2 regions of the Serratia plymuthica genome follow, and region 2 is predicted to be linked to the other one. Evidence: predicted binding sites of a transcription regulator. Region 2 holds the regulator's gene; the other holds the start of a gene.
What was found. Region 2 encodes PhoB, which activates phosphate uptake and scavenging genes when phosphate is short. Its sites were predicted from a motif close to CTGTCATAAAACTGNCNNAT; they were not measured.
Positions count from the first base shown of each region.

Region 1: a site for PhoB is predicted at 2,345-2,364, ahead of JK621_RS06160 (heavy metal response regulator transcription factor). Genes of this name have one in related genera too.

Region 1 covers NZ_CP068771.1:1,280,701-1,285,121, reverse strand. Annotated here, with positions in the region: gene JK621_RS06170 (HAMP domain-containing sensor histidine kinase) at 1-147, shown strand, start outside; gene JK621_RS06165 (heavy metal sensor histidine kinase) at 191-1,612, opposite strand; gene JK621_RS06160 (heavy metal response regulator transcription factor) at 1,609-2,280, opposite strand; gene JK621_RS06155 (hypothetical protein) at 2,421-3,047, shown strand; gene JK621_RS06150 (cytochrome b/b6 domain-containing protein) at 3,062-3,667, shown strand; gene JK621_RS06145 (molybdopterin-dependent oxidoreductase) at 3,660-4,421, shown strand, end outside.
Region 2 covers NZ_CP068771.1:811,435-815,855, forward strand. Annotated here, with positions in the region: gene sbcC (exonuclease subunit SbcC) at 1-652, opposite strand, end outside; gene sbcD (exonuclease subunit SbcD) at 649-1,881, opposite strand; gene phoB (phosphate response regulator transcription factor PhoB) at 2,106-2,795, shown strand; gene phoR (phosphate regulon sensor histidine kinase PhoR) at 2,820-4,136, shown strand; gene JK621_RS03845 (PstS family phosphate ABC transporter substrate-binding protein) at 4,153-4,421, shown strand, end outside.

The DNA.
Region 1 (4,421 bases), 470 kb from region 2:
ATCCTGAGCGGGGCGCGACGCCACACCGGCGGGCTGGGGTTGATGATCGTCAGGCGTATTCTGCAGCTGCACGGCAGCGATATTCAGTTGGTGGATCAAGCGCAAAGCGGCGCCTGCTTCCGCTTCGCCATTGCGCCGCGCGAGTAGACGCCGGCGCTGAAGATTCAGCCGATGAATACGCGATAATAGCTTAGCCCGATGTTGGAAATATCAGGCTAAAGGTGATGCAGGCCGACGGGGGCTCGCCGGTGCAATGCACGCCGGCTTCACCGCCGTGCAGCGTCATAATGGCACGGACGATCGACAGCCCCAGCCCGCTGGCGTGATTACCGGCGCTGCGCGCGGCATCGGCGCGGTAAAAACGGTCAAACAGTTTGCTTAAATGAGCGGCGGCCAGCGGCGGCCCCTGATTGCTCACCTGAACCACCATCGCCCCGGCCTGGCGGTTAACCCGGAGCCATATCCGGCTGTTTTCGTCCGAGTAGCGCACGGCGTTGGCCACCAGATTGCTCAGCGCCCGCTGAAACAGCATGGCATCCGCCCGTAATACGCCTTCGCCTTCGCAGCACAACGTGATGCCGCGCTCCTCCGCCAACCCATCGAAATAGTCCGCCACACGCTGAAGCTCCTGCGCCACATCCAGGCGGCTATAGTTCAGCACCGCCTGCCCTTCCCCGGCGCGAGCCAGAAACAGAATGTTTTCCACCATGCGCGAAATGCGCTCCAGCTCGTCCATATTGTTCGACAACAGGGTTTCATATTCTTCCACGCTACGCGCTTGATACAACGCCACCTGACAATGGCCCATCAGCGCGCCCACCGGCGTGCGGATTTCATGCGCCAGATCGGCGGAGAATTGCGTCAGGCGCTGATAACCTTCATTCAGCCGATCGAGCATGGCATTAAACGAACGGGTCAGCTGTTGCAGTTCTTTCGGCGCCCCCTGCTCGCTCAGGCGGGTCGACAGCGTATTCGGCGTGATCACTGCCGCCTGCGCCGCCATGCGCCACAGCGGCCGCAACCCACGGCGCATCACCCAGTACCCCAGCAAGGCGATCAGAACAAACGCCACCGCCACGGCCGCCACAATTCGCCAAAGGTAACGCGCCAGCATCTTCTGTTCATTGACCATCACGTGGGCCGCCGAGATCTGCAGCAGGTTACCGTCATCCAGCCTCACCAGCGCCGATGCGACGCGCAACGGCACGCCTTGCGCCGTCTCCCCGCTTCGTATCGCACTCAGCAGCTGCGGCGCATCGGCCGGCGTCGGCGTAACGGGCGGCAGGATCAACCTGGCCGGATTAACGTTGATTAACGGTTTTTGCCCCGGCTGCTGAAAAATCAAAACGTCCTGTTCATTGCCCAGCATGTTTTCAAACAGGCCGGTATTGGCCACCAATCGATCGAGCGGAAAGCGCTGGCTCAGCAAATGGCGAAAATACGCCACCCGGCCGGTAACCTGGAAATCGCTGCGGATGGTCATCTCCTGACGCATCGCGCCATACAGATACCAGCCTGCGCCACTGACCACCAGCGCCGCCACCAACGCAAACAGCATGGCGCTGCGCAACGTCAGCGACAGGGTGCGCCAGCGTTGGGCCAAGGCGTTCATGAACGCGGCTCGCAGACATAGCCAATGCCGCGCACGGTATGGATCAGCTTGATATCGAACGGCCGGTCAATCTTGGCGCGCAGACGTTTGATCGCCACATCCACCACGTTGGTATCGCTGTCAAAATTCATGTCCCAGACCTGGGAAGCGATCAGGGTACGCGACAATACCTCGCCCTCGCGCCGCACCAACAGGTGCAACAGCATAAACTCCTTATTGGTCAGCGGGATCACCACATCCTGCCGCACCGCCTTGCGGCGCAATACGTCGAGTTGCAGATCGGCAAGGGTATAGTGATCGGCTTCACGCACCGTGCCGCGTCGCAGCAGCGTACGGATACGCAACAACAATTCCGTGAAAGAAAAGGGTTTAATCAGATAATCCTCGGCCCCCAACTCCAGGCCATGAATGCGATCCTGCACCCCGTCACGCGCAGTCAGAAACAGGATCGGCACGTCGCTTTTCTTGCGCAGCACTTCAATTATCTGCCAGCCGTCCAGCCCCGGCAGCATCACGTCGAGCACGATGGCGTCGTACCCATGCTCCAGCGCCCGGAACAACCCGTCAGTGCCGTTACGCGCCAGATCGACGCCGTACCCCGCCTCTCCCAGCCCTTTCTTCAGGTAATCACCCGTGCTGATGTCGTCTTCAACCACCAGTATCCGCATTGTCGTCACCTCATTGCACTTGCGGAAATATTAGCAGTTTCGGCGGACATTCTTGATGACATTAATGTCATCAAACGGACATGGTGCTGTCCCTATTGTTCAACCATGCTTAACCGGCAACCCATACAAAGGAGAACTTTATGATTACCCGTCATCGTTTTGCCGGTTTACTGCTGTCCACCCTGATGCTGTGCAGCGGTGTTGCCGCCGCCGCCCCGGCGCCGGGGAAAGTCATTGCCCCACTGCGCGGCACTATCGATCAGATCACCGACAACAGCCTGCAATTGACCGACCGTAAAGGGGAAAAGGTCAGCGTAAAAATCAACGATCAAACCAAGGTGTTCAGCGTTTCGAAAGGCACGCTGGAGGATATCAAGCCGGACAGCTTTATCGGCACCGCGGCCGTGCCGCAAGCGGATGGCACCCTGAAAGCGCTGGAAGTGCACGTGTTCGCCGCCAGCCTGCGCGGCACCGGCGAGGGCCACTCGGCCTGGGAATCCGCCGACGGCAAGGTAGACACCATGACCAACGGCACCGTCGGTAAACTGGTGAAATCCAACGGCCGCACCCTGACCGTGACCTACGGCAACCAGCAGAAAACCGTCACCGTGCCGGAAGACGTGCCGATCGTCACTCTGGATCCCGGCGACCGCAGCCTGTTGAAACCGGGCGCGCATATCGTGCTGTTCTCCGCCGCTGACGATAAAGGCGAACGCGTCGCCACCCGCATCTCCGCCGGCAAAGACGGCACCGTTCCGCCAATGTGATTCGGGAGAAAAAGATGACAACCAACGCGCCGCGGCCGGTGCATCGCTGGCCGGTTCGGATCACCCATTGGGTTAACCTGTTCGCCATGGTTTGCATGTTCATGAGCGGCTGGGAAATCTACAACGCTTCACCGCTGTTCGGCTTCCGCTTTCCACCGCAGATGACGCTCGGCGGCTGGCTGGGCGGCGCGATTGGCTGGCATCTGGCGGTGATGTGGCTGCTGGCCTTTAACGCACTGTGCTACCTGCTGTGGAGCCTGTTCAGCGGCCATTTCCGGCGCGATCTGCTGCCGCTCGGCATCGGCGCGCTGCGGCGCGATATCGGGCAGGCGCTGACGCTGCGTTTGAAGCATCAACATGGCCGCTATAACGCCATTCAGAAGTTGATGTACCTGGGCGTACTGTTACTGGGGCTGCTGCTGGTGCTCTCAGGACTGGCCATCTGGAAACCCGTGCAGCTACAAGGCCTGGTGCGCCTGTTCGGCGGGTTTGACACCGCGCGCTACGTGCACTTTTTCGCCATGTCCGCCATTGGGTTATTTGTGGTGATTCACCTGCTCATGGTGATTATCGTGCCACGCACGCTATGGGCAATGATTACGGGCGGCAAACATGAATGATAAACCACGGCGCCCTTCGACGCCGGCCCTGGAACCGGATCAGAAAAAACAGCTGGTCAATCTGCAACGTCGGCTGATGCTGCGCTCCGGCCTGACGCTGGGCGGCATCGCCATGCTGACCGGCTGCAACATGCAAGACGGCGATCAGGTGGATAAAGTGCTGTGGGCCATGTCGCGCTGGAACGATCGGGTGCAGGCCTGGCTGTTCAGCGGCCAGCGGCTGGCGCAAACCTATCGGCCGGATCAGATTACCCATCCCTTCCCGTTCAACGCGTTTTACCCCGAATACAACGTACCTGAGGTGGATCTCGCCGGTTATCGGCTGGAGGTTTCCGGCAAGGTGGAGAAAACCGTGCCCTGGACGCTGGAACAATTGCAGCGCCTGCCGCAGCAAAGCCAGATAACCCGATTGATCTGCATCGAGGGCTGGAGCGCCATCGGGCAATGGGGCGGCGTACCGCTGCGCAGCTTCCTGCAGCATGTCGGGGCGGATCTGAATGCCCGCTACGTCGGTTTTAAATGCGCGGATCGTTATTACTCCAGCATCGACATGGCCACGGCACTGCACCCGCAGACGCTGCTGGCGCTGGATTTCGGCGGCAAGGCGCTGCCGGCGGACTATGGCTACCCGTTGCGGCTGCGGGTGCCCACCAAGCTGGGCTTCAAGAACGCCAAGCATATCGCCGCCATTTTTGTCAGCGATACCAATCCCGGCGGCTACTGGGAAGATCAGGGTTATAACTGGTTTAGCGGT
Region 2 (4,421 bases):
GACGCTGTTCGTCATTCAGCAGTTCAATGCCGCTGGCGCGTTGATGCAAGGCGTCCAGATCGGCTTTAGCCTGTTTGTGCTGCTCGAAAACCCGTTCGGAAAGCTGGCCGTAAATCTCGGTGCCGGTCAGCTCTTCCAGCAGTTCGGCCCGGTCATTGGCATCGGCATTGAGGAAGGCGGCGAATTGCCCCTGAGACAGCATCATCGATTTGGTGAAGCGGCCGAAATCCAGCCCGGTGATTGCGGCGGTCAAATCCAGCTTGTCGCGGACTTTATCCGCCAGGATTTTACCGTCTTCACGCAGTGCCAGTTCCACCTTTGGCGCTTGCAGGTTGCCGTCCGGCGCGTTTTTGGCGCGGCGCTGGCTCCAGAAGGCGCGGTAGCCGACGCCCTTGACCTCAAATTCGACCTCCGCCAGCGATTCGGCGGTGTGGCGCGTCATCAGCTCATTTTGGCTGGGCGTCACGTTAAGGCGCGGTGTCTGGTGGTACAGCGCCAGACAGATGGCATCCAGCAGGGTGGTTTTGCCCGCGCCGGTTGGCCCGGTGATGGCGAACAGCCCATTGCTGGCAAAAGGCTCAGCGGTGAAATCGATCTTCCACTCGCCCTGCAATGAATTGAGGTTTTTCAGCCGCAGGCTCAGGATTTTCATTGGGTCGGCTCCTCGTCGTTGTGCCGTACGGCCTCGACCACCTGATGGAACATTTGGCGCATCCGCTGTTGGCGGGGCTCTGTGATTTCCGTCTCTTGCGCCAGCCGCCGCTCGAAGACCTCATCGACGCTCAGTTCATTGAGCGTTTCCTTGTCCTGCTGTTCAATGGCCTGGCGGCGCTGCTCTTTACTGCGGCGCAGCAATACCACCTCCACCGGCAGTTGATCCGCCAGCAGCTGGATACGGCGTTGAATGTCGCTGAGATAGTCTTGCGTGGCCACTTCGATATCCAGCCACACCGGCAGTTCCCCCCGATAATCGGCGAACTGCCGCAATTGTTGTTCGATCTGCGCCAAATCGCCCTTGATGAGTTGCATCGGTTGGAAACTGGGGATATCCAGTGCGGTGACCTGTTGCAGGGCGCCTTCGGCGAAATCCACCATAAACACGCTTTTGGGTTTGCCCAGCTCATCGAAACTGAGCGGGATAGGCGAACCGCTGTAGCGGATATGCTCGGATTTGGCGACGTTTTGCGCCCGGTGAATATGCCCCAACGCAATGTAATCGGCCGGCGGAAACGCCTGCGCCGGGAAGGCATCCAGCGTGCCGATGTAAATATCGCGCACCGAATCGGAGGTGGTAACCCCCACGGTGGTCAGGTGGCCGGTGGCAACGATAGGCAGCGCCAGACCGAGCGCGTCGCGACGCGCGCAGGCTGCCTGGTAAAGCTGCCGGTAGTGTTCCGCAATCGCCTCTTGCAGCGCCTGCTGTTTTTGCCCACCCGATTCGCCGGCGCGGCTGGTGAGCAGGTCACGCGGGCGCAGGAACGGGATGGCGCACAGCACCGCACCCGGTTGGCCGTCGCGTTGGTTCAGGACCAGGATTTGCTGTTCGATTTCAGTCTGCGCGTTGGCGATCACGGTCGTATTCAGGCAGGAAAGCAATTCACGCGATTCATTCAGGGTTGCCACGGAGTCGTGGTTACCGCCCAGCACCACCAGCTGGCAACCGGTGCGCTGCAGCTCGACCACAAAGCGGTTATACAGCTCGCGGGCATAGCTTGGCGGCGAGCCGGTGTCGAACAGATCCCCGGCGACGATCAGCGCATCCACTCGTTGCTGCTCTATTTGCTCGATCAGCCAGCGTAAAAAAGCCTGGTGCTCGGCGGCGCGGCTTTTGGTGAAAAAGTACTGGCCAAGATGCCAGTCAGAGGTGTGGATCAGGCGCATGACACTCCCGGGGCGATAAGCTGATGGCGGTGATTATAAAGGGGGCAGACTCTCCTGTCGTGACGCAATGATTATGACAACTGAATGATTTTTCTTTGAAGCTGGAAATAATCGCTATGCTTACTGGCTATAACAGGCTGTTTTTTTCATAAAAGTGTCACAAAACTGACGCATAATGGCGCCCGCAATCAACTGTGATCGCTAACACATTGGCAGGATTGACGATGGCAAGACGCATACTGGTGGTGGAAGACGAAGCGCCGATCCGTGAGATGGTGTGCTTTGTGTTGGAACAGAATGGTTACCAACCGTTGGAAGCCGAGGATTATGACAGCGCCGTGACGCGCCTGTCTGAGCCGTTCCCTGATTTGGTGTTGCTCGACTGGATGTTACCCGGCGGTTCCGGTATCCAGTTTATCAAACACATGAAGCGCGAGGCGCTGACCCGCGATATTCCGGTGATGATGCTGACGGCGCGCGGTGAAGAAGAAGACCGGGTGCGCGGTCTGGAAGTGGGTGCGGACGATTACATTACCAAGCCGTTCTCGCCGAAAGAGCTGGTGGCGCGCATCAAGGCGGTAATGCGCCGCATTTCACCGATGGCGGTGGAAGAAGTGATTGAAATGCAAGGGCTGAGCCTGGACCCTTCGTCACACCGCGTAATGGCTAATGAACAGGCGCTGGATATGGGGCCGACCGAGTTCAAACTGCTGCATTTCTTTATGACCCATCCGGAACGTGTTTATAGCCGCGAACAGTTGCTTAATCACGTTTGGGGCACTAACGTTTATGTGGAAGACCGCACCGTTGACGTGCATATCCGCCGGCTCCGTAAGGCGTTAGAGACCACTGGTCATGACAAAATGGTTCAAACCGTTCGGGGCACCGGCTACCGATTCTCAACGCGTTACTGATCGCGTCGCGCTGGAGAATATGCTGTGCTAGAACGCCTTTCCTGGAAGAGGCTGGCCCTGGAGCTGGCTCTTTTCTGTTTACCTGCCTTGTTGCTGGGGCTGATTTTCGGCTATCTGCCCTGGCTGCTGCTGGCCGCCGTGCTGGCGGCGCTGGTATGGAATTTCTACAACCAACTCAAACTTTCCCACTGGTTGTGGGTCGATCGCAGCATGACGCCGCCGCCCGGGCGCTGGAGCTGGGAACCGCTGTTTTACGGCCTGTACCAGATGCAGCAGCGCAACCGTCGTCGTCGTCGTGAACTGGCGTTGTTGATCAAACGCTTTCGCAGCGGCGCGGAATCGCTGCCCGATGCGGTGGTGATGACCACCGTTGAAGGCAATATCTTCTGGTGCAATGGGCTGGCGCAACATCTGCTGGGATTCCGTTGGCCGGAAGACAACGGCCAACACATCCTTAACCTGCTGCGTTACCCGGAGTTCAGCCACTATCTGCAACGGCAGGAGTTCACCCGGCCGCTGACGCTGCAACTCAATAACGAGCACTACGTCGAGTTCCGCGTGATGCCCTATTCGGAAGGGCAACTGTTGATGGTGGCGCGCGACGTCACCCAAATGCGCCAGCTGGAAGGCGCGCGCCGCAACTTCTTCGCCAACGTCAGCCATGAGCTGCGTACCCCGCTGACGGTATTGCAGGGCTACCTGGAGATGATGAGCGACGAGGAGCTGGACGGCTCGCTGCGCGGCAAGGCGTTGGGGACCATGCAGGAGCAGACCCGGCGCATGGACGGGCTGGTCAAACAGCTGCTGACGCTGTCGCGCATTGAGGCGGCACCTAACGTCGATATGAACGAGCGGGTCGATATTCCGCTGATGCTGCGGGTGTTGCAGCGTGAGGCGCAGTCGCTGAGTGGCGGCAACCACGAGATTAGCTTCCGGGTGAATGAGCAGCTCAAGGTGTTCGGCAACGATGACCAACTGCGCAGCGCTGTGTCGAATCTGGTGTATAACGCCGTCAATCATACGCCGAAGGGCACCAATATTGAGGTGAGCTGGCAACAGACGCCAAACGGCGCGCAGTTCCAGGTCAGCGACAACGGGCCGGGCATCGCCGCCGAACATATTCCGCGCCTGACCGAGCGTTTCTACCGCGTCGATAAAGCCCGTTCACGCCAGACCGGCGGCAGCGGGCTGGGGTTGGCGATCGTCAAGCATGCGCTCAGCCACCACGATGCGCGGCTGGAGATCCTCAGCGAGCAGGGGATCGGCACCCGTTTCATCTTTACCTTGCCTAACCGGTTGATTGTTCCTGCAGCTTTATCAGAGAATGCGGTGAAAAATTAACGCGCGAGAGGCTGGCATGATCCGAATTACCCGATGGTTGTTGCTGTGCCTGGCGCTGCTGGCGAGCCGCGGCGCACTGGCGCAGCCGGACGGGATGCTGTCCGGCAACCTGTCGAGCGTCGGCTCAGATACGCTGGCGAACCTGATGGCGCTGTGGGCGCAGGACTTCAGTCAGCACTACCCTAACGTCAATCTGCAGATCCAGGCCGCCGGTTCTTCAACCGCACCTACCGCGTTGGCGGCGGGGGCGGCGCAGCTTGGGCCAATGAGCAGGCCGATGAAGGC